2 linked regions of the Massilia sp. METH4 genome follow. The protein of the gene in region 1 binds, or shares a complex with, the protein of each later gene. Links are inferred from orthologs where the notes say so. Each region holds a gene or a part of one and is shown in the gene's direction. Other genes may lie near its edges. The genes, in order: V6Z91_RS12430 and xseA.

What was found.
Region 2: the proteins of V6Z91_RS12430 (region 1) and xseA are in contact, whole or in part, in a cryo-EM structure (PDB 8TXR), measured with the Escherichia coli proteins. The link is inferred for Massilia sp. METH4 from one-to-one orthologs.

What each region holds. Positions count from the first base shown.
Region 1 is NZ_CP146614.1:2,800,935-2,812,406, forward strand. What follows is about bases 3,642-6,421. They hold V6Z91_RS12430 (exodeoxyribonuclease VII small subunit), read left to right. Parts: upstream 3,642-4,794; coding sequence 4,795-5,049; downstream 5,050-6,421. Other genes in these bases: V6Z91_RS12425 (aromatic ring-hydroxylating dioxygenase subunit alpha), read right to left, coding at 3,642-4,463; V6Z91_RS12435 (farnesyl diphosphate synthase), read left to right, coding at 5,046-5,936; dxs (1-deoxy-D-xylulose-5-phosphate synthase), read left to right, coding at 5,937-6,421. Outside these bases: V6Z91_RS12410 (subtype B tannase), read left to right, coding at 1-1,382; V6Z91_RS12415 (sulfurtransferase), read right to left, coding at 1,397-2,248; V6Z91_RS12420 (DMT family transporter), read right to left, coding at 2,258-3,181; more of V6Z91_RS12425, read right to left, coding at 3,360-3,641; more of dxs, read left to right, coding at 6,422-7,808; V6Z91_RS12445 (SGNH/GDSL hydrolase family protein), read right to left, coding at 7,911-9,134; V6Z91_RS12450 (LysR family transcriptional regulator), read left to right, coding at 9,240-10,142; V6Z91_RS12455 (sialidase family protein), read left to right, coding at 10,387-11,472. UniProt on the Escherichia coli protein: Bidirectionally degrades single-stranded DNA into large acid-insoluble oligonucleotides, which are then degraded further into small acid-soluble oligonucleotides.
Region 2 is NZ_CP146614.1:3,450,895-3,462,421, reverse strand. What follows is about bases 4,897-7,731. They hold xseA (exodeoxyribonuclease VII large subunit), read left to right. Parts: upstream 4,897-5,549; coding sequence 5,550-6,914; downstream 6,915-7,731. Other genes in these bases: V6Z91_RS15170 (substrate-binding domain-containing protein), read left to right, coding at 7,667-7,731; V6Z91_RS15175 (PEP-CTERM sorting domain-containing protein), read left to right, coding at 7,042-7,587. Outside these bases: V6Z91_RS15215 (sodium-translocating pyrophosphatase), read right to left, coding at 1-459; adk (adenylate kinase), read right to left, coding at 650-1,306; kdsB (3-deoxy-manno-octulosonate cytidylyltransferase), read right to left, coding at 1,430-2,179; V6Z91_RS15200 (Trm112 family protein), read right to left, coding at 2,200-2,376; lpxK (tetraacyldisaccharide 4'-kinase), read right to left, coding at 2,357-3,382; V6Z91_RS15190 (biopolymer transporter ExbD), read right to left, coding at 3,504-3,926; V6Z91_RS15185 (MotA/TolQ/ExbB proton channel family protein), read right to left, coding at 3,937-4,542; more of V6Z91_RS15170, read left to right, coding at 7,732-8,698; sodB (superoxide dismutase [Fe]), read left to right, coding at 8,814-9,392; V6Z91_RS15160 (chitobiase/beta-hexosaminidase C-terminal domain-containing protein), read left to right, coding at 9,612-11,527. UniProt on the Escherichia coli protein: Bidirectionally degrades single-stranded DNA into large acid-insoluble oligonucleotides, which are then degraded further into small acid-soluble oligonucleotides.

The sequences.
Region 1 (11,472 bases):
GCGGCTACCAGAGCATGAACATCTTCGTGCCGGAAAGCGCCGCCGCGAATGGTGACACGGCGCTGTACTTCGCCGTCAACAACGGCGGCTGGTACGCCAGCTACGTCAAGGCCAGCGTCACCGATGGCGCCAGCTACGACAGCACCGCCAGCAACGTGGCCGCCGCCCTGAAGGCCGGCTACGTGTACATCGACGTGGCCACGCGCAGCCGCGGCCTGGCGGCAGCCGACGGCAGCTGGCCCGGCAAGGCGCCGGCGCCGGTGGTCGATGCCAAGGCAGCGATCCGCTACCTGCGCCTGAACGATGCCCGCATGCCGGGCAGCGCCAGCCGCATCGTGGTGAACGGCACCAGCGGCGGGGGCGCGCTGTCGTCCATCATCGGCGCTTCCGGCAACAGCCCCGATTACCTGCCTTACCTGGCCGCGGCCGGCGCGGCCGGCATCGACGCCAACGGCCGCAGTACCTTGCGCGACGACGTGCTGGCCATCAATGCCTACTGCCCGATCACGGACCTGGGCAACGCCGACCTGCACTACGAGTGGCTGTACACGGCGTTCGGCACGCGCGCGGCGGTGGGCCGCAATCCGAACCCCGCGGGCAGCGCGCAGCTGGCCGCAAAGTTTCCCGCGTACCAGCAAAGCCTCAAGCTGTCGAACGGCAGCGGCGCCGCGCTGACGGCCGACAATATGATGGACCAGATCCGCCAGGAGGTGATTCATTCGGCCGAGGTCTACATGGCCGCCGGCGGCACCATTCCCGACCTGGGCGAAGAGATGTCGTACGCCAGCGGCCCCACCACGAAAACCTATGTGAACGACTGGCTCGACGTCGACAACGGCACGAAGAAGGTGGTATCCATCGACATGGCGAAGTACCTGAAGTTCGTCGCCACGCAAGCCACGCTGAAGGCCGCGCCGGCGTTCGACCAGACGGGCATGACGGTCACCGGCGCCACCGGCGAATCGAACCTGTTCGGCACCAGCAGCCAGAAGTACAGCAACTTCACCGAATACGGCTGGGACAACAACGATGCGCGCGGTGACGGCATCGGCTACGACGATACCGGCATTACCGGCAACCGCTACTTCAGCCTGGCGACCACGCCGGTGATGGAGCAAGTAAAGCTGATCAACCCGCTGGCCTATATCGCCACGAGCGCCACCGCGGCGCCGTATTGGTACGTGCGCCACGGCACACGCGACCGCGACACGGCGTTCACCGTATCGATCAACCTGACGCGCGCGCTGCAGGCCGATCCGGATGTGCAGGAGGTGAACTACCGGCTGGCGTGGAACCAGCCGCATGCGGGGAACTACGACGTGCCGGAGGCGATGGCGTGGATTGCGCAGACGCTGAAGGCAGCGGCCGCGCGCGGGTTGTAATCGATGAAGCGGGGTTAAGCCCCGGTCGCCACGGGCCGCTCGGGGGAAGCACACCACTCGGACCACGAGCCCGGATACAGCGCCGCCCCCGGCATGCCTGCCACTTCCAGCGCCAGCAGGTTGTGGCACGCCGTCACGCCGGAGCCACACTGCATCACGGCCTTGTCCGGCCCGGAGAAGAGGGGAGCGAATTCCTGCTTTAACTGGTCCGCCGGCTTGAACTTGCCGTCGGCGCCCAGGTTGTCCTTGAAGAAGCGGTTCTTCGCGCCGGGGATGTGCCCACCGACCGGGTCGATCGTTTCATTCTCGCCCCGGAAGCGGTCGTTCGCGCGTGCATCGACGACGGTGAACGCGCCGGTGGACAGGTTTGCCACCACGTCCTCCACCGACACCGTGCGGGTCAGCGACGGCCGCTCGGAGATCGAGCCGGCGGCGCGCGGCGCCACCTCGGTCGTCACGCTCTGGCCCGCCGCCTGCCAGGCCGGAAAGCCGCCATCGAGCACCGCCACGGCTTCGTGGCCCACCCAGCGCAGCAGCCACCACAGGCGCGCGGCATACATGCCGCCGTGCGCATCGTAGGCCACCACCTGGCTGTCGCCGTCGATGCCGAAGCGGCGCAGCGTCTCGATCAGCGCGGCGCGCTCCGGCAGCGGGTGCCGGCCCCGGAACGTGCTGCCGCTGCCCGTCTTCGGGCCGGACAGGTCGTCGTCGATGCTTGCAAACTGTGCGCCGGGAAGGTGGCCGGCGGCGAAGGCTTCGCGCCCGAAGGCGGGGTTCAGCAGGTCATGCCGGCAATCGAGCACGACCCAGTTCGGGTCGTCGATATGCCGGGCAAGGGTGGCGGCGTCGATCAGGGTGGTGTGCATGGGGTCTCCTTAAACTTCGCTGGCGATCGGATCGGTCGAGGCGACGGCCTTGCCCCGTTCCGTGTTCTTCGTATTGTAGAACGTGGCGGCGCTGCCGGAGGCGAGGATGATGCCGATGCCCAGCCAGCTGTGCCAGTCGAAACTGTCGGCGAACACGAGCACGCCCCAGATACTGGAAAACACGATGCCCGTGTATTGCAGGTTGGCGACCACCAGCGTGTTGCCGAGGCGGTAGGCGCGTGTCATCGACACCTGCGCGGCGGTGGCGAACAGGCCGATCCCCAGCAGCAGCAGGAAGCCGTATTCGCTGTTCAGCGAATGGAACACCACCGGGCCGCCGCCCGCCTCGGCGACGGTGCCCACCAGGCCGGCAACCACGTTCGACACGGCGAAGTAGAACACCACGCGGTTTTCCGGCTCGCCGGCCAGGCCCAGCTTGCGCACCTGCATGTACGCGACGGCCGTGAGGATCGAGGAGAAGATGGCGATCAATGCGTAGACCAGCTGGTCGGACTGGAAGGCCGGCTGCAGCAGCAGTACCACGCCCACGAAACTCATGCCCACCGCCACCAGCAGTGGCCAGGAAACCTCGTTCTTCGCATGCCACCAGCCGTGCGCGAACAGCCACACGGCGATCCAGATGGGGGAGAGATAGTTGAGCGTCATCGCGGTGGCCAGCGGCAGCTTGGCGATCGAGTAGAACCAAAGCCACAGCGAGATCACGCCGACCACGCTGCGCCACAGGTGCCCCATCGCGAATCTCGTGCGCAGCGTGCCGCCCGAAAGGCGGATCAGGATCAGCAGCACCGTCACACCCACGATGCCGCGGTACATCACGATCTCGGAGGTGGAGAACATATCCGATGCGAGCTTCACACACACGCCCATGGCAGCGAACAGGAAACTGGCGAACAACATCCACAACGATTGCATTACATTCCTTCCCAGGAGCCGCTAACGCAAGCCACATGGCTGCGTTGCATTCGTCTCGCCGTACCAAAGTACTGTCTTCGACGATGCGCCTTGCCCTGCGGCCCGCGTTAGCGGCTCCAAAAATGATAAGGGGACAGTCCGTTATGATCCGGATCTGTCCCCTCGTTATTATCAAGCTCTATACGGCGATTTTACTTCGGTACCACTCATGGAAGTGCTGCATGCCGTCTTCCATCGGGCTTTGGTACGGCCCCGCGTCCGTCGTGCCGCGTTCCATCAGGATCTTGCGGCCCGCATCCATGCGCTGGGCGATCTCGTCGTCCTCCACGCAGGTTTCCATGTAGGCCGCGCGTTCGGCTTCCACGAAGCCGCGTTCGAACAGCACGATCTCCTCCGGGTAGTAGAACTCCACCACGTTCTTAGTGCGGTTCGGTCCCTCCGGCCACAGCGTGGAGACGACCAGCACGTGCGGATACCACTCCACCATGATGTTCGGATACAGCGTGAGCCAGATCGCGCCGAACGGCGGGGCTTCACCGTTGCGGAACTTGAGCACCTGCTCGTGCCAGCGCTGGTAGATCTCCGAGCCGGATTTCTTCAGGAAGCCGCGGTTCACGCCCACGGTCTGCACCGAATAATCGGCGCCGAATTCCCAGCGCAGGTCGTCGCAGGTGACGAAGCCGCCCAGGCCGGGGTGGAAGGGCTCCACATGGTAGTCCTCGAGATACACCTCGATGAAGGTCTTCCAGTTGTAGTCGCAGTGATGCACTTCCACGTGGTCGAGCATGTAGCCGGTGAAGTCCAGTTCCTTCGTCACCGAGAGGTTCTTCAGCTTCTCCATCACGTTGTAGCCGTTCTGTTCGAACAGCAGGCCGTTCCAGTTTTGCAGCGGCGCCTTCGGCAGGTTCAGGCAAGGGGTTTCGGGGAAATGCGGAGCCCCGATCAATTCCCCCTTCAGGTCGTAAGTCCAGCGATGCAGGGGACAGACGATCGTATTGGCATTGCCGCGCCCATTGAACATCAGTGCCTGGCGGTGCCGGCACACGTTCGACAGCAATTCAATACCATGTGGATTACGCACCAGCATGCGACCCTCGTTTTCCGAGGCGAGAGTCGAAAAGTCGCCGATATTCGGCACCATCAGTTCGTGGCCCACGTAGCGTGGGCCGTTTTGAAACAATTGCTGCATTTCACGCTGCAACAGCGCTTCGTCAAAATAGACGTGGACCGGAAGTTGCGCATTCGAGCGCGCGAGCCTGGCGTGGGTACCCAGATCGGACATCCCAACCCCCCTTAATTAAAGTACTGCAAACCAAGAAGAGACAGAATCCGCAAAGACCTGAATTCAGAGTATGAGAACGGTATTTCGGACAGAACCGGAGATTATAGCGTGGATGAAGTCACTCTGCCGATAATTCTTCGCCCTTTCCCTCGCGGTGCCGGGCATTGTCCCCCTAATCGAGGGGTGGGGGCGCGCCCGACACCTGGCGGGGGCGCGCGCTGGCCGGAATTGCAACATGGCAGGCAGGCACGGGTTGCCATTTTGGACCGTGTGCGACACTTTGTTCTAAAATAACGGGCTACACTCCAGCACTGAGCCGAATTTACGTACCATGGTCAATAAAACAATTGGCGCCGAAAACGCCCCGCCGGCCTCCTTCGAGGAGGCAATGGCCGAGCTGGCGCAGCTCGTCACGCAGATGGAATCCGGCCAGCTGCCGCTGGAGGCATCGGTTGCCGCCTACGCACGCGGGTCGGAACTGGTGAAATACTGCGCCAGCCAGCTGGACAAGGTGGAATCCCAGGTGAAAATCCTGGAAGGCGACATGCTGAAGCCCTTCGCCGACGGCGACGAGGGCGGGCAATGAGCGTGACGTTCCAGGATTGGATGCGCGGCATCCAGGCGGGCATGGAAGAGGATATGTCCGCCTATCTGCCGGTTGAAACGGCCGTTCCCACCAAGCTGCACGCCGCCATGCGCTACGCCGTGCTGGGCGGCGGCAAGCGCGTGCGCCCGCTGCTCGTGTACGCGGCCGGCGCCCTGTTCGGCGGCGATCCCGCCGTGCTGTCGCGCGCCGCGGCCGCCGTGGAAATGATCCATGCCTACTCGCTCGTGCACGACGACATGCCGTGCATGGACGACGACGACCTGCGCCGCGGCAAGCCCACGGTGCACGTGGCCTACGACGAAGCGACGGCGCTGCTGGTCGGCGACGCGCTGCAATCGCAGGCCTTCACGGTGCTGGCCGGCGCGGAGGGCGTTCCCGCTTCCCGCGTGCTGGCGATGGTGCGCCTGCTGGCCGACGCGGCCGGTTCCGCCGGCATGTGCGGCGGCCAGGCGATCGACCTGGACAGCGTGGGCCTGGCGCTCACGCTGGAACAACTCGAGCGCATGCATCAATTGAAAACGGGCGCGCTGCTGCGCGCCTCCGTGGTGCTGGGCGCGCTGGCGGGCAAGGACCTGTCCGACACGGAACTGGCGGCGCTGCATGCCTACAGCCGCGCGATCGGCCTGGCCTTCCAGGTCGTGGACGACGTGCTCGACGCCACCGCCGATTCGGCCACGCTCGGCAAGACGGCCGGCAAGGATGCCGCCGACAACAAACCCACCTATGTCTCGATCCTGGGCCTCGACGAATCGGTCGCCCTGGCCGAACAATTGCGGCGCGACGCCCACGCGGCCCTGGCCGGCTTCGGCGACGGCGCACTGCGCTTACGCGAACTCGCGGACCTGATCGTGCAGCGGAAGGCTTAAATGAACCTGCTTCAAACCATCAACAACCCGGCCGACCTGCGCAAGCTGCCGCGCCACCAGCTGGTACCCCTGGCCGACGAACTGCGCAGCTTCCTGCTCGATTCCGTGTCGAAGACGGGCGGCCACTTGTCGTCGAACCTCGGCACCGTCGAACTGACCGTCGCTCTGCACTATGTGTTCAACACCCCGCACGACCGCATCGTGTGGGACGTGGGCCACCAGACGTACTCGCACAAGATCCTCACGGGTCGCCGCGACCAGTTCCACACGCTGCGCCAGCTGGACGGCATTTCCGGCTTCCCGCGCCGCGTGGAAAGCGAATACGACACGTTCGGCACCGCGCACTCGTCCACGTCGATCTCCGCCGCCCTCGGCATGGCGCTGGCCGCCAAGATCAAGGGCGAACAGCGCCACGCGATCGCCGTGATCGGCGACGGCTCGATGACGGCCGGCATGGCGTTCGAGGCGCTGAACAACGCCGGCGTGGAGGAAGACTGCAACCTGCTGGTGATCCTGAACGACAACGACATGTCGATCTCGCCGCCGGTGGGCGCGCTGAACCGCTACCTGGCGCGGCTGATGTCCGGCCAGTTCTACGCGGCGGCCAAGAACGTGGGCAAGTCCATGCTGCCGGCACCGGTGCTGGAACTGGCGAAGAAGCTGGAAGAGCATGCCAAGGGCATGGTGGTGCCCGCCACGATGTTCGAGGAATTCGGCTTCAACTACATCGGCCCGATCGACGGCCACGACCTCGATTCGCTGATCCCCACGTTGCAGAACATCCGCAACCTGAAGGGCCCGCAATTCCTCCACGTGGTCACGAAGAAGGGCCAGGGCTACAAGCTGGCCGAGGCCGAACCGATCCTGTACCACGGCACCGGCAAGTTCAATCCCGCCGAAGGCATCAAGCCGGCCACGGCCCCGGCCAAGATGACGTACACCGAAGTGTTCGGCAACTGGCTGTGCGACATGGCCGCGAAGGACGAGCGCCTGGTCGGCATCACGCCGGCGATGCGCGAAGGGTCCGGCATGGTGCGCTTCCACGCCGAATACCCGCAGCGCTATTTCGACGTGGGGATCGCCGAGCAGCACTCCGTCACGTTCGGCGCCGGCCTGGCCTGCGAAGGCATGAAGCCGGTGGTGGCGATCTATTCCACGTTCCTGCAGCGCGCCTACGACCAGCTGATCCACGACGTGGCCCTGCAAAACCTGGACGTGACGTTCGCGCTGGACCGCGCCGGGCTGGTGGGTGCCGACGGCGCCACCCACGCCGGCAACTACGACCTGGCCTACCTGCGCTGCATTCCGAACATGGTGGTGATGGCGGCATCGGACGAGAATGAATGCCGGCAGATGCTCACCACGGCCTATCACTATCCCGGCCCGGCCGCCGTGCGCTACCCGCGCGGTGCCGGCATCGGCGCGGCCGTGTCGCCGGAACTGGCGACGATCGACCTGGGCAAGGGCGAGCTGCGCCGCCAGGGCGAGCGCGTGGCGATCCTGGCCTTCGGCGCCATGGTGGCGCCGTCGATCAAGGCGGGCGACCAGATCAATGCCACGGTGGCGAACATGCGCTTCGTGAAGCCGCTGGACGTGGACCTGGTGAAGGAACTGGCCGCCTCGCACGACTACCTGGTGACGGTGGAAGAGGGCTGCGTGATGGGCGGCGCCGGTGCTGCCGTGGCCGAGGCGCTGGCCGAACACGGCATCGTCAAGCCGATCCTGATGCTGGGCCTGCCCGACAAGTTCATCGACCACGGCGATCCGGCCAAGCTGCTGGCCAGCGTGGGCCTGGATGCCGACGGCATCGCCCGCTCGATCAAGACGCGCTTCCTGGGCGGCGAGCCGCGCCTGGTGGTCAACAACGGCTGAAGCGCAAGCACGCCCGGCGCCGCTGGCGTCGTTGCACTTCCATTACAGGGACAGTCCCCGTTGTAAAAATTCGGGGACTGTCCCTGTTGTTTTTTCCGCCGCTTACTCCGGCAGTGCCGGCACGGCCCGCGCCATCGCCTCATACCCCGCGTCTCCCGGATGCAGGTGGTCTCCCGAATCGTATTCCACGCGCATCCGCTCCGTATCGCGAGGGTCGCTCAGCACGGCGTCGAAATCGGCCACCGCATCGAATTCCCCGCTCTCCCTGATCCACGCATTGACCTCCCGGCGCACCGCTTCCTTGGCCGGCGTCCAGTAACCGGCGAACGGCGTACCCGGCAGCGCGCCCTTGAAAGGCGGCAGCGTACCGCCGATCACGCGCACGCCCCGGGCGCGCGCCAGGGTGATCAGTTCGCGGTAACCATTGATCAGCCGCTGCGCCGTCATCGGCGGGTCGTTTGGCGCAAACGCCGTTTCCGGCCAGCCGATGTCGTTCGTGCCCAGCAGCACGACGACGCTCGTTACACCCGGCTGGGCCAGCACATCGCGCTCGAAGCGCTCGATTGCCTTCACGCCCATCTTCGACGACAACAGCCGGGCACCGGAAATGCCCGCGTTGGCCACGGCGATCCCCCGTGGGGCGAACCGTTCGCCCAGCCGGTCCGGCCAGCGGCGGTGGCGGTCCGGCGTGGAGCCGTTGCCGTCCGTGATCGAGTCGCCCAGCGTGACGATCGTCCCGTTCCCGCCGTCCACGTGGACCGCCGCAAGAAAGGCGCGGCCTTGCAACGATTGCGCGTCCGGCAGGGCGGCAGCCGACATGGCAGCGCCGGCGGCGATGTAGCCGGTCTGCTGCGCGCCCCAGTGGAAGGTCGCCAGCGGCTCCGCGCCGGGAAACCAGCTCGACACTGACAACCGCTCCAGCGGCGCGACAGGGAATGCGAGCGGATCGCTGACCGCTTCGCCGCCGGCGGGAATCGTGACCGCGGCCTTGCCGGCGAAGGTCAGCGGCCGGCTGCTGGCCGGAGCGATGGCCGAAGTCGCACCGGGCGCGCCGGCGGTGCGGGCGATGTGGACGGCACCGACGGCCAGCGGCGCGGCGCCGTAACGGTTCGACAGCACGACGCGCACGCGGCGGCCGCCGGTCGACAGTCGCACGACCTCCCGCACGGTGCTGCCGGTGACCTCGGACGGTACGTTGGTCGGCAGCGCGAAGCCGGGCGACCACGCCGGCTGAGGCGCGGCATACCAGCTGGCTTGCCAGGCGGCGTGGACGGGAAGGGCGGAAGCGGCGGCAAGCACGGCCGCGGCGAGGGTTTTGGTCAGCATGATGGCTCCTGTGCAGTGATGTGCCGCCATCATTGGTCATGCCGGAATCATGCGGTAGCGGGTAAATTCGCCTATAGTTCATTCCAAACAGGAATGACGTCGACCATGGATACGATCAGATCGCTGCAATACTTCGTGCGCGCCGTGGAGCTGGGCAGCCTGTCGGCCGTCGCCCGCGAGGAGGGCACCACGCAACCGACGGTCAGCAAGGTCATCGCCGCGCTCGAGCGCGAAGTCGGCGCCCGGCTGCTGGAGCGCACCACCACCAGCCTGGCGCCCACCGTGGAGGGACGCCGCTTTCATGAGCGGGCGCGCGGGCTCCTCGCAGAATTCGACGCGGCGGTCTCAGAGGCGCGCGGCGGCGGCGCTGCCTTGCGTGGCCTGCTGCGCGTGAGCGCACCGGTCGCGCTTGGCCAATTCCGGCTGAACGCGCTCGTGCTCGAGTTTCTGGCCCTGCACCCCGGCATCGAGCTGGAACTGATCCTCAACGACCGGATGGTCGACCTGGTGGAGGAGGGCGTGGACGTGGCCGTGCGGCTGGGTGGCGACTTGCCGCCGGATGCGGTGGCGCGCAGGATTGCCGTGTCGCCGCGCTTGCTGGTGGCGGCCCCTGCCTACCTCGAGCGCCGGCCGGCACCGGCCACGCCCGAAGAGCTCGCCGACCATGAGCAGGTGCGCTTTGCCTGGCTGCCGGCCGGCGATGCTGTCGTGTTGCATGATGGCGCTCGTTCCGTGACCGTGAACGTGAAGAGCCGCTACCGCGTCAATCATGCAATGGCCATCCGCGACAGCCTCGTGCTGGGTGCCGGCATTGGCATGTGCCCGGAATGGCTGGTGCGGGACTTGCTGGCAGCGGGAACGCTGCGGCACGTGTTGCCGGGCTGGCATGGCAAACCGCAAGACGTGCACCTGCTGGGCGGCCGGCACCGCAGCGCGCGGGCACGCGCATTCGTGGAATTCATCGGCGGGCGGCTGGCGTCCGTCCCGGGGTTCGCGGCCGCTCCCTGAGCCGCGCTGCGAGCAATATTGCCGGCTGCTCAACAACCATCCGAAGGCATGAAAATTACTCAGCCGACCGCGCGGCTGACTTACCCCTTGTTTTACTTTTTCCTGTAGGATACCGGATTTCGTCAACGCAAAACGTTAGACGCAGATCAAGTCAAGGCGCGCGGCATATCGAAGCGCTGCCGGTATTCACACTGTGGGCAGGGATAGACAACTAGTTCTCGTGTCCATCATTTTCGGAGACGGAATGGGAGCTGGGCGCCCACCTGTCCGGCGCGCCAGCAAGCTGGTAGCGCTGGCATGCATTGCCGCGGTGACAATCGCCGCGGCCGTCGAAGCGGTACGCTGGTCCCGCGCCGAGCATGCTGCCGAGCGGCCCGCCGTTCCCGGCCCCGCCGTACCGCATGCCGTCACCATCAGCGAAGTCAGCCGAACGATCATCCCGATGCCGGCCGGCGTACCCTCGGCGCACGCGAGCGCGCTCGCGACCCTGCGCGGCGGGAACCTGCTGTCGTTCTGGTGGGCCGGCAGCCGCGAGAGCGGGCCGGATGTGAAAGTCTATGCATCGCGCTGGTCGAACGGCGCCTGGAGCAATAACTGGGTCGTGGCCAGCCGCGAATCGCTGGGTGCCGCGATCGGCTATGGCGTGCGGCGCATCGGCAACCCGGTGGCCTGGACGGCGCCGGACGGCACGGTGCACCTGTACGTGGTCGCCACCGGCCTGGGCGGCTGGGCTGCGTCACGCATCGTCCAGCTGCAATCGCGCGATGATGGCAAGACCTTCGCGGTGCGCCGCGTGCTGCCGATGTCGCCACTGTTCAATACGAGCACGCTGGTGCGCACCTCGCCCGTACCGCTGGCCGACGGCGGCTGGTGGCTGCCCGTCTACTTCGAGATCGGCAACAAGTACCCGATGCTGATGTCGTTCAACGCGAACGGCGAGCCGCGGCGCATCGCGCGCATCGGCACGGGCACGTCGTCGCTGCAGCCGGCAATCGTTCCGGTGTCGTCGACCGAGGTGCGCGCCTGGATGCGCGACGCCGGCGAGGATCAGCGCGTGCAGCAGGCCGTGAGCCGCGATGGCGGCAACAGCTGGGAAGACCTGGAGCCGTCGCGGCTGGCCAACCAGAGCACGTCGCTGGCCGCGCTACGCCTGTCCAGCGGCGTCTTCCTGATGCTCTACAACCACGTGGCGGCCGGCGGGTCGGACCGCAGCGTGCTGTCGCTCGCCCTCTCGACCGACGCGCGCTCGTGGCGACCGCTGGCCGATATCGCCAGCGGCAAGCCGGGCGATGAATTCTCGTATCCGACGATGCACCAGGTGGGCGACGAG
Region 2 (11,527 bases), 650 kb from region 1 along the record:
ACTGCCGGCAAAGGCCGTCAGCATCCAGTAGAACAGGGCCACGCCCAGCAGGCCCAGGCCCACCACGAGCAGGCCGGTGATCGCGCCGCTCTTGAAGGCCACGTCGAGCGCGTCGTTCAAGCTTCTTGAGGCGGCCTGCGCCGTGCGCACATTGGCCCGCACCGACACGTTCATGCCGATGAAGCCGCAGGCGCCGGACAGCACCGCGCCGATCAGGAAGCCCAGCGCGGTCTGCACGCCGAGCAGGAGGAAGATGGCAACGAGGAGGATGACGCCAACGATGGCGATGGTGCGGTACTGCCGCGTCAGGTAGGCGCTGGCGCCCTGCTGGATCGCCAGGGCGATCTCCTGCATGCGGGCATTGCCCGCGTCCTGCCCCAGGATCCAGTTGCGCGAGTACAGCCCGTATATCACCGCGATGACGCCACACGCCACCGCAAACCACAGACCTGCTGCCATATCTCCCCCCTTTATGAACCAACGTTGTCGAATGGTGCCAATCGGACTTCATCACGCCGCGCTAGCGGCAAACGAAACGATGCAGACGAAACGATGCTTGCGAATACCTGCGTACGGCAAGGCGTACGGCTGTGCGGCCAAAAGGGGGCCGGCAAAAAAAAACGGACCGCGCGGGCCCGTCTCGTGTTTCTTATTCCGCCAGTGCGGCGAATGCGCGATCGCGGATTTCCTCCACCGCGCCAACGCCTTCGATCTTGCGGTATTTGGGAGCGACCGGGTCGCCCGACTTGGCCCACTCGTTGTAATAGCCGAGCAGCACTTCAGTCTGGTTGTGGTACACGTCCAGGCGCTTCTTCACGGTCTCGGCGCGGTCGTCGTCGCGCTGCACCAGCGGTTCGCCCGTCACGTCGTCCACGCCATCCACCTTGGGCGGGTTGAACTTCACGTGGTACACGCGGCCGGAACCCTGGTGGCAGCGGCGGCCGCTCATGCGCTCGATGATCTGTTCGTCCGGCACGTCGATTTCCAGCACGTAGTCGATCTTCACGCCGGCATCCTTCATCGCGTCGGCCTGGGCGATCGTGCGCGGGAAGCCGTCGAACAGGTAGCCGTTCGCGCAGTCCGCTTCCTTCAGGCGGTTCTTGACGAGGCCGATGATGATGTCGTCGGAAACCAGCTGCCCAGCGTCCATGACCGCCTTGGCGGCGATCCCCAGCTCCGTGCCGGCCTTGATGGCGGCCCGCAGCATGTCACCGGTCGAAATCTGAGGAATGTTGTACTTTTCCTTGATGAAGTTGGCCTGGGTGCCCTTGCCGGCGCCGGGTGGTCCTAACAGAATGAGACGCATGAAGATTCCTAAAACAATTTTAATAGTTTGATGGTAGATGTATCAGTTGTGACGAAACTTACCACAAAAGGCTGGCCCAACGCCACTTCGGGAATGGCGCCGACGTGCAAAAACGCCAAACGCTCAGCCGAAGTGAGCGCGAACGCGTTCCAGGTCTTCGGGAGTATCGACGCCGGGTGCCGGCGCGGCGCCGGTGACGTGCACGGCGATAGGATGGCCATGCCACAGCACGCGCAGCTGCTCGAGGGCCTCAATGGTCTCGAGCGGCGACACGTCGAGCCGCGGATAGGCTTGCAGGAAATCGTTGCGGTAGGCGTACAGGCCGATGTGGCGCAACGGCACATAGCCGGAAGGCAGCGCATCCTTGGACTGCGCGAAGGCATCGCGCGCCCAGGGAATCGTGGCGCGGCTGAAGTACAGCGCGCGGCCCGCCTTGTCCAGGACTACCTTGACCACGTTCGGATTGAAGGCATCGGCAGCGTCGTCGATCGGATGGGCGCAGGTGGCCATTGGCACGCCCGCATCGATGCGCGCGGCGCAGTCGGCCAGCAGCGCCGGGTCGATCAGCGGCTCGTCGCCCTGCAGGTTGACGACCACGGCCGAGGGCGGCAGGCCGAGCGCCTGCGCCACCTCGGCGATGCGGTCGGTGCCGGACGGATGGTCGGCGCGCGTCAGCCGCGCTTCGACGCCGTGCGCGGCACAGGCTTCCATGATCGATGGGTGGTCGGTGGCCACGACGATGCGGGCCGCGCCGGACAGCGCGGCCCGCTCGGCCACGCGCACGACCATCGGCTTGCCGCCAAGGTCGGCCAGCGGTTTGTTCGGCAGGCGGGTCGACGCCAGCCGCGCGGGAATGATGACGGTGAAGCTCACGATCGGCTCATTCCACCCGCTTATTCCACGGTATCCTGCAGCGTGCGGGCTTCGTCTGCCCACATGATCGGGATGCCGTCGCGGATCGGATAGGCCAGGCGGTCGCCGCGGCAGATCATTTCCTGGGCTTTCTTATCGTATTCCAGCGGGCCCTTGCAAACAGGGCAGACCAGGATGTCAAGCAAACGTGCGTCCACGGCATTTCTCCACAATGTGCGAGGCCAGCGCCGCATCGAGCTGCGCGCCGACCGGAACGACCCACAGCCGCGGATCGTTTCTGAGTTCTTCGATTTGTGCGCATTTTACTGCATCCTTCTCGGTCATCAAGATCACCTCCGCGTCCACCCGCGCGAACGGCCGGTCGAGGAAATCGTGATGATCGGGCAGCGGCAGTTCCTGGAACTGCAGGCCGGCGTCGGCCAGCATGCGGAAAAAGCGCTTCGGGTTGCCGATGCCGGCGGCGGCGGCCACCCTGCCCCGGCCGCCGATATAGCGCAGCGGCACGCGCTCGCGCCGGTCGGCGAGGCGTTCGGCGAACTCGCCCTCCAGGGTCATCAGGTGCGGCTGGCCGCCGACCTTGGCGGCCAGCCGCGGCGTCAGCGCCGGCGCGTTGACCACCGTGACATCGCGACGGCGCGAAGGCGGCTCGCGCAGCGGGCCGGCGGGCAAGGTCCAGCCGTTGCCCACGCCGCGGCCATCGAACAGCACCACTTCCACGTCGCGTTGCAGCGCGTAGTGCTGCAAGCCGTCGTCGGTGACGATCACGTTCACTTCGGGGTGCGCGGCCAGCAGCGCCAGCCCCGCCGCGGCGCGGTTGCGGCCCACGAAGACGGGGCACGCGGCGCGCGTGGCGATCAGCACGGGCTCGTCGCCCACCTCGGCCGGAGTGGACAGCGCGGTCACGGGCCGCGGCGCGTCGCCCTGGCTGCCGAAGCCACGCGAGATCACGCCGGGCTGGAAGCCGGCGGCGCGCAGGCGCTCGACCAGCCAGATCGTCAACGGCGTCTTGCCGGTGCCGCCGATATAGATATTGCCGACCACCACCACGGGCACCGGCAGGCGCGTCGATTTCAGGATGCCGCCGCGGTACAGGCGGCGGCGCAGCGCGGCCAGCGCGCGGAACAGCAGCGACACGGGGTACAGCGCACAGGCGAGCGGACCGCGCTTCTGCCAGGCGCGGGTGAGGGTGGATTCGAGGGTCATTGGGTAAGGAATAGCCGGAACAGCCGGCAACACATCCTTGCCCCGGAGGCAGGTGCTGGGGACGGACCCGTCGCGTCCGTCCCCAGGTCTTGCTCCGGGGTCTGAGAGGAAAATATCACGCCTACTTCCCGCTCCCCGTCTGCGCCGCGAACGTCAACTTGCCGAAGCCGGCGATGCGCGCCGCTTCCATCACGTTGACCACCATCTGGTGCATGGCGAACTGGTCGGCATTGACGACCACCACCGGGTCGCTGCCCGGCTGCGCGGCCGCCTTCAGCACCGAGGCCAGGCCGGCCACGTCGCGGAACGATACCGGCTCGCCGTTGATCGTGTAGTTGCCTTTCGCATCCACGGTCACGTCGATCTGGTCCGGCTGCTGGGTCGCCTTCTGCGCATCGGCGGTGGGCAGCGTGATCTGCAGTTCCGTGAACTTGCTGTAGGTGGTCGACACCATCAGGAAGATCAGGATCACCAGCAGCACGTCGATGAACGGGATCAGGTTGATCTCCGGGTCTTCCCGGCGCTGGCCCTTGCGGAAATTCATCGCCCTGCCCTTACTGACGGGAGTTGTGCACGACGTCGACGAAGCGCACGGCCTGCTGCTCCATCTGGATCACGAAGCTGTCGACCAGCGCGCGGAAGTGGCGGTAGAACACCAGCGTGGGCATGGCGATGGCCAGGCCGAAGCCGGTGTTGTACAGCGCCACGGAAATGCCGTGCGCCAGCTGCGCCGGATTGGCACCGGTGGGATTTTGGGCGCCGAAGATCTCGATCATGCCGACCACGGTGCCGAACAGCCCCATCAGCGGCGCCAGCGTGGCGATCGTGCCCAGCGTCGTCAGGAAACGCTCCAGCGTGTGCGCGACACCGCTGCCCGCTTCCTCGATCGATTCCTTCATCACCTCGCGCGGCGCGTTCACATTGCGCAGCGCGGCCGACAGCACCACGCCCAGCGGCGAACTCGTTTCCAGCTTGCCCAGGATATCCGGCGTGATGTTGCCGCTGCGGTAGACGCCCACCACTTCGTCGAGCAGGTTAGGCGGCAGGATCCGGGCGCGGCGCAAGGTCATCAGGCGTTCGATGATCAAGGCGGTGGCGACGATGGAAGCGATCAGCAGCAACCAGATCGGCCAGCCGGCAGCTTGGAAGATGGCGAGCAAAACTTACTCCTTTATGAAAGCCCGACACAGGCGCAGACGCGCAATGTAGCGTGTTGCCGGCATCGCGGCAAGTGTGGACCGGTGCAAGCGCGCGGCCCAGGCGCGCCGACGCGTGTTCTTCACAAATTCTGTGGAAAAGAATGTGCGCAAGGCGCGAAGTCTCGCACAAGTCATTGATTTCAATAGAATTTATGGCGAAGCCCATTTTTTGTGCAACCACCTCGGCATCCGCTGCGGCGGCATTCTCAACAATTTCTGTGGACAAAATTGTTGGCAAGGGGCCCATGACCTCGTCAAGTCCTTGATCCGAAAGGAAATTATTTCAATGCGCAAAAAACTTGCAGTACAGCCAAATATGCGGTTCTACCCAGCAGTGCTTCTGCACAGTAATTGTTGATAAGACTGTTGGCAAGGCGCCGGAGACGGTGGAAGAGCGTTGATTTCACAGGAAAAATCAGCCGAGCTCAAAAAACGGGCAGCGACGCGAGACTGCCCGTTTTCCTCATCCGTCTTGCCATCGGTCGTCCTTCTGCACAAAAACTGTGGACAATATTGTGCGCAAGGGTGACACGACCTTCCAAGCACGTTGATTTAAAAGGAAAAAATGCCCACGCACAAAAAACAGGCAGCCCGATCCCTTCTCGTTGCCTGCTGGAGGGGCGCCGGATGGCCGTGCGGTTCTGCACAACTTCTGTGGATAAAATTGTGGGGAAGCGCGAGTCAGGCATGCCAAGTACCTGATTTACAAAGAGAAACTTTTCCTGCGGAAATTTTCGGCACTGCTTCCGCCACTTGTTCACGTTCCCCACAAATTCTGTGGATATCTTTGTGCGTAAGAATGACCGGCCTCAGCGAAGTCCTTGATTTGTAAGAATATTCTTACGATGCACACGAATGAAGCAGCCGGTTTTATCTTTATAAATCAGTATCTTGGAAAAACACCTTGCTGTTTTGGGCGAGATATGACATAAGCATGACCGCTTGATGACTCTGTGGACAGTTCCCTGATGCCGACCTTCGACCGCCCCGATTCCGCCCCCGGCCAGAACGCCGTGATCACCGTCAGCGCGCTGAACCAGGCCGTATCGCGGCTGCTCGAGCGTAGTTTTCCACTGACCTGGATCGCTGGGGAAATCTCCAATTTCACGCGTGCCGCGTCGGGCCACTGGTACTTCACGCTGAAGGACGATGCGGCCCAGGTGCGCGCCGTGATGTTCCGCGGCCGCGCGCAATACGCCGGCTTCGTGCCGCGCGAAGGCGACAAGGTCGAAGTCCGCGCGCTCGTCACGCTGTATGGTCCGCGCGGCGACTATCAGATCAATGTCGAAGCGATCCGCCGCGCCGGCGTGGGGGCGCTGTTCGAGGCGTTCATGCGGCTGAAGGAGAAGCTGTCCGCGGCCGGCCTGTTCGACGAGGACAGGAAGCGCGCCCTGCCCCTGTTCGCGCGCACCATCGGCATCGTCACGAGCCCTCAGGCGGCGGCGCTGCGCGACGTGCTGATCGCCTTGCGTCGCCGCGCGCCGCACGTGAACGTGGTGCTCTACCCGACCCTCGTCCAGGGGCAGTTCGCCGGCGAGCAGATCGCCCGGGCGATCCGCACGGCATCGAAGCGGGCCGAGTGCGACGTGCTGATCGTCTGCCGCGGCGGCGGCAGCATGGAAGACCTGTGGTGCTTCAATGACGAGATGGTGGCCTGGGCGATCGCGGAATGCAGCATGCCGGTGATTTCCGGCGTGGGCCACGAGACCGATTTCACCATTGCCGATTTCGCCGCCGACCTGCGCGCCGCCACGCCCACGGCGGCCGCCGAGCTGGCCGCCACGCCGCGCGGCGACTGGCTCGCTTCGCTGCGCGCCGACGCCACCGACCTGCGCCGCGCAATGCGACGCACGCTGAACGACGCCGCGCAGACGCTGGACCACCACAGCCGCCGCCTGCTAAGCCCCACGGCGCGCATCCGCCAGCAGCGCCTGGCCCTGCTGGCGCTGTCGACGGCGCTGATGCACGCCAACCGCGCGCCCTTGAACCAGTCGCGCCACACGCTGGACAAGCTGGCTGGCCGGCTGGCCGCGCAGCGCCCCGACACGCGCGCCGTGCGTGCCCACCTGGCTGCGTTGCAGCATCGCTGCGCCGTCAACATCGCCGCGTGCGTGCGGCGCGAGCGCGAGGCGCTGGGCGCGCTGGCCGCGCAGCTCGAACTGCTCAATCCGCAGCGCACGCTGGAGCGTGGCTACGCGATCGTCACCGACAGCCGTGGCGCGATCCTGCGCTCGCCGGACCAGCTGCAACCGCGCCGGAAATACAATGTGCGCCTGGCCGAAGGCAGCGCCGACCTGACGGTGTCGAACGTCCAGCCGCAGTTGGACCGGTAACGCTTGCATTGCAATAGTGTCGCGCTTATAACGCATTGCGGCCCGGCGCCCTTCGCCGCACACCTTTCCAGTGATAGGCTCATCAATGGCCGCGACCGCGGCCGTCCAACATCACCAGGAGATTGTCATGCACATCCGCGTCATTGCAGCGGCGCTGCTCGCCACTGCCGCGTCATCCGCGCAGGCCTACGAAAAGAAATACGTGTTCGAATACGAGGGGGCCTGGTACAACCATACCTTGATGGGGGACGAGTGGGTGTGGGACGCCTCGCGCGCGTGGAGGGGCTACTTCATCGGCGATGATGTCGACGGCGACGGCACGATCGTCGCAAGCGAGGTCAGCAAGTTCGTCGCCAACGGTTTTCAGGCGGACAGGTGCGCAGTCCAGGAATACACCAGTTGCGGCGCGACCTTCGAGAAATACACAATTGCGGGCGTCTTCTATTCGGCCTGGCATGTCTACAACGTACCAGGGCAATACACCCGCAGCCAGTACTGGAACCTGCCCGACGGCGGCATCATCTACAACGATTATCCGATCGATGAGCACTATGCCCTCGGCGCCGATACCCAGTTCACGGTCAGCGTCGTTCCCGAACCGGCCACGTGGCTGATGCTGGGCACTGGCCTTCTCGCCGCTGGCGCCGCGGCGCGCCGCGCGCGCCGCGGCTGACCCGCAAGCACCGGCGGCTGCCTTCGACCGGGGCGGTATGGTACTCTTGCCCCGGTCCGACAACGTGGAAAAACAACAATTGACAAATCCATCTACGCCCGCGGGGCCCTCGACCCTGCTCGACGTCGCCCGGGAAGCGGGCGTCTCACCCTCGACCGTGTCGCGCATCCTGAACGGCACCGCCCGCGTCTCCGACGACAAGCGGCAAGCCGTGATGAAGGCGATCGAGCGCACCAATTTCGCGCCGAACCTGATGGCGCAAGGCCTCAAGAAAGGCCGCACGCACACGATCGGCATCATCGTGCAGGACATTTCCTCGCCGTTCTTCGACGAGATCCTGCACGGCGTCGATGACGGCCTGAAAGGCACCGGCTACGCCTCGGTCATCGTCACCGGGCACTGGAGCGCGCTGGAAGAGGCGGACCGCATCCGCCTGCTGCTGGCGCGCAAGGTCGACGGCATCGTGCTCCTGTCCGGCAACCTGCCGGACGACCAGCTGCTGCACTTCGCCACCCAGCGCCCCATCGTCGTCACCGGCCGCGCCCTCGATGCGCAGAACGCGCTGGGCTTCACGATGGACAACGAGCACGGCGCCTTCCTGGCCGTGCAACACCTGATCGAACTGGGGCACCGGCGCATCGCCTTCGTGTCCGGCCCGCCCAGCCATGCCGATGCCTCGAGCCGCCTGCGCGGCTACCGCAAGGCGCTGGAAGCGGCCGGCATCCCGGTCGACCCGGCCCTCGTGGTGGAAGGCAACTTTCACGAGAACAGCGGCCTGCTGGCGGTGAACCACCTGTTCGAGACCGGCCAGGATTTCACCGCCGTCTTCGCGGCCAACGACCAGAGCGCCTACGGCGTGCGCCTGGCCCTGTACCGCAAGGGCGTGCAGGTGCCGGAAGACGTGTCGCTGGTGGGCTTCGACGACCTGCCCGGCTCCGCCTTCACGACGCCGCCGCTGACGACGGTGCGCCAGCCGCTGTACGACATCGGGCTGACGGCGATCACCGCCCTGTTGCGCCTGATCAGCGGCGACCGCGTACCCACGCGCGTGCCGCCGGTGGAACTGGTGGTGCGGGAAACGACGCGGCCGCGTGACGCAGGCCCCTTATAGCCGTTCGGGTAGCCTCACTATTTACGGGGGATTTCGGCAGGCCGGCGGGCAACGCATTACAATGATGGGCGTTTTGAAAACGTTGATTCTTTTGTCCCCTCATAAGGAAATGCACATGGAACATACCCTGCCGCCGCTGCCGTACGCGAAAGACGCACTGCAACCGCACATCTCGGCTGAAACGCTGGAATTCCACTACGGTAAGCACCACCAGGCTTACGTCACGAACCTGAACAACCTGATCAAGGGCACCGAGTTCGAGAACCTGTCCCTGGAAGAAATCATCAAGAAGTCCTCCGGCGGCGTCTTCAACAACTCCGCGCAGGTGTGGAACCACACGTTCTTCTGGCACTGCATGGCACCGAACGCCGGCGGCGCGCCGACCGGTCCGGTGGCGGACGCGATCAACGCCAAGTGGGGCTCCTTCGACAAGTTCAAGGAAGAGTTCAGCAAGTCGGCCGTGGGCAATTTCGGTTCCGGCTGGACCTGGCTGGTGAAGAAGCCGGACGGCTCCGTGGACATCGTCAACACGTCCAACGCCGCCACCCCGCTGACCACGGAAAACAAGCCGCTGCTGACCGTGGACGTTTGGGAACACGCCTACTACATCGACTATCGCAACGCCCGTCCGAAATTCGTGGAATCGTGGTGGAACCTGGTCAACTGGGAATTCGTGAACCAGAACTTCGCCTGAGTTCCGCCATTCCCGCGACATGCGCCTGAACTGACCGGCGCATGATCGACAACACGGCCCGCCTCGCGCGGGCCGTGTGCATTTTTGGATCGCTGGCATGACGCACTTTTGATTTAAATCAAAACGTCATCGCCACTTCCGCTCGCTTTTCCGCAGTCTGCATCGATTACATTGGCTCGCAACCTGCAAGCCTTCCACCCATTTCGAGCAGGAGTTTCCATGAACCAGTTCCCGCAGGACTTTCCCCATACCCTCACCGGCTTCGGCGGCGACCCGAACCTGGACCAGCCCGGCCACCGCGCGCAGTTGCGCAAATGCCCGGTGATCCTCATGCACGGCAACGCCAGCCATTCGGCCGACCCCAGGTACGGCATGCTGGCGATGAAGGCTTTCCTCAAGGAGGCCGGCTGGCAGGATTGCGAGATCTGGTCGTGCGACTACCTGGGCGAGAACAACGGCACCCCCGTGCTGCCCGACGTACATCGCGATCACATCGATGTCGTACGCGATTTCATCGACGACGTGCGCGCCTACCTGGGCGTGCAGCGGGTCGACTTCATCGCGCACTCGCTGGGCTGCGGCATGGTCAACGGTTACCTGCGCGGCCTGCAGGGCACGGGGGAATGGAACAACGCCGACCACCGCCTCGATGCGACGGGTACGTTCGTTTGCATCGCGGGCGCCAATTACGGCCTGGGTCCGAACAGCATCTACGAATTCAAGACGGGCAGCGAATTCGAGGTGCAGTCGCACCGCTTCGGCGCCGTCGCCAGCGAGGACACGCCGGCCGGCGCGGCCGACCGGGCCCGGCAGGAAGCCCCCAACGAGGCGTGGACCGGCACCACCGCGCTGGACGACGACCAGTTGTCGTATGTCGCCGTCATCGCGCGCGGCGACTTCGTCGACCAGCAGTACCCGGACACGAGCCGGCGCAACGGCGCCGACCTGAACAAGGTGGTCAACGTGGGCGCCGGCACGGACGGCCACGAGAAGGTCATCAAGAACCAGGCGGTGTTCGACGCTTTTCGGGGCTACCTGAACCGCTATCCGCCGGCTCCCCCCATCATCTTCTCGGTCGACAAGGCAAGCGGCAACTACGGCGCGGACCTGCAAGTGACCGTTACCGCGACGCCGGCCGATGCCGCGGTCACCTTCGTGGCCAGGCGCGTGACGAAGGCCGTGGAAGCGGGCTTCCTCGTCGAGAGCGTGGCAGAGACGCTGGAGGGCGCGCTGACGAACGGCCAATCGCTCACGCTGGCGACCGATGGCGCATGGGACGTGCGCTTCAGCGCGAGCAGCGGCGCGGCGACCGAGCGAACCTATGGCGTCAACGTCCTGCTTCCCGAGCTGATCGTCCTGCCGCCGGAAGGCGGCCCGCCGTTCGAAGGCAGCCTCGAAGTGAAGGCGTCGAGCAACAAGGGAACGGTCTTCCACAGCACCGACAGGACGCGCTGGCTCGCCGAGTCCAATCCCGTGATCCATGAAACGAGCACGCTGTACTTCATTGCCATCGATGGCGACGGGCTGCCCTCGCCGATCGTGCAGCGGTCCTACGAGAAGAAGGCCGTGCCCTTCGTGAAGGCCACGCTGACGGAACACTTCATCGCCCAACGGCTGGACGTGGACGAATACGTGTCGCTCACGCTCGAACTGGGTGCCAACGCCGTCATCATCCTGTATTTCATCGACGGCGAATGGGTGCGCGATCCGGCCGCGCCGCGGGTGGAACCCGTGCTGCCGGCCGGCGCGGCCGCGCGGCACGCACTGGTAGCGTGCGACAAGCCGGGCGGCGTGTATGCGCAGGGCTTCGATGCCGTGCTGTCCGCGCCCGACGGCATGGTCGTGCATTACACCGAAGACGGCTCCGATCCCTCGAGCGCGCGCAATCCGGCGCGCCGCTCGTTCGCCGGCAGGAAGGTGTTCACCCTGCGCGGCAACGGCCCGCACGCCCTCCTCTGCCATGCGAAGGACGATGCCGGCAATGAAGCCGTGCAGGCCTTCGGCTGGCGGATCGACGACCGCGACTACCCGGAGACGCGCATCGCGCCGTCGGCGGGAGGCAGCTTCATCCACAAGGTGCGCATCGAGCTGGACGTGCTGGAACCGATCGCGTGGACCCGCTATACGCTCGACGG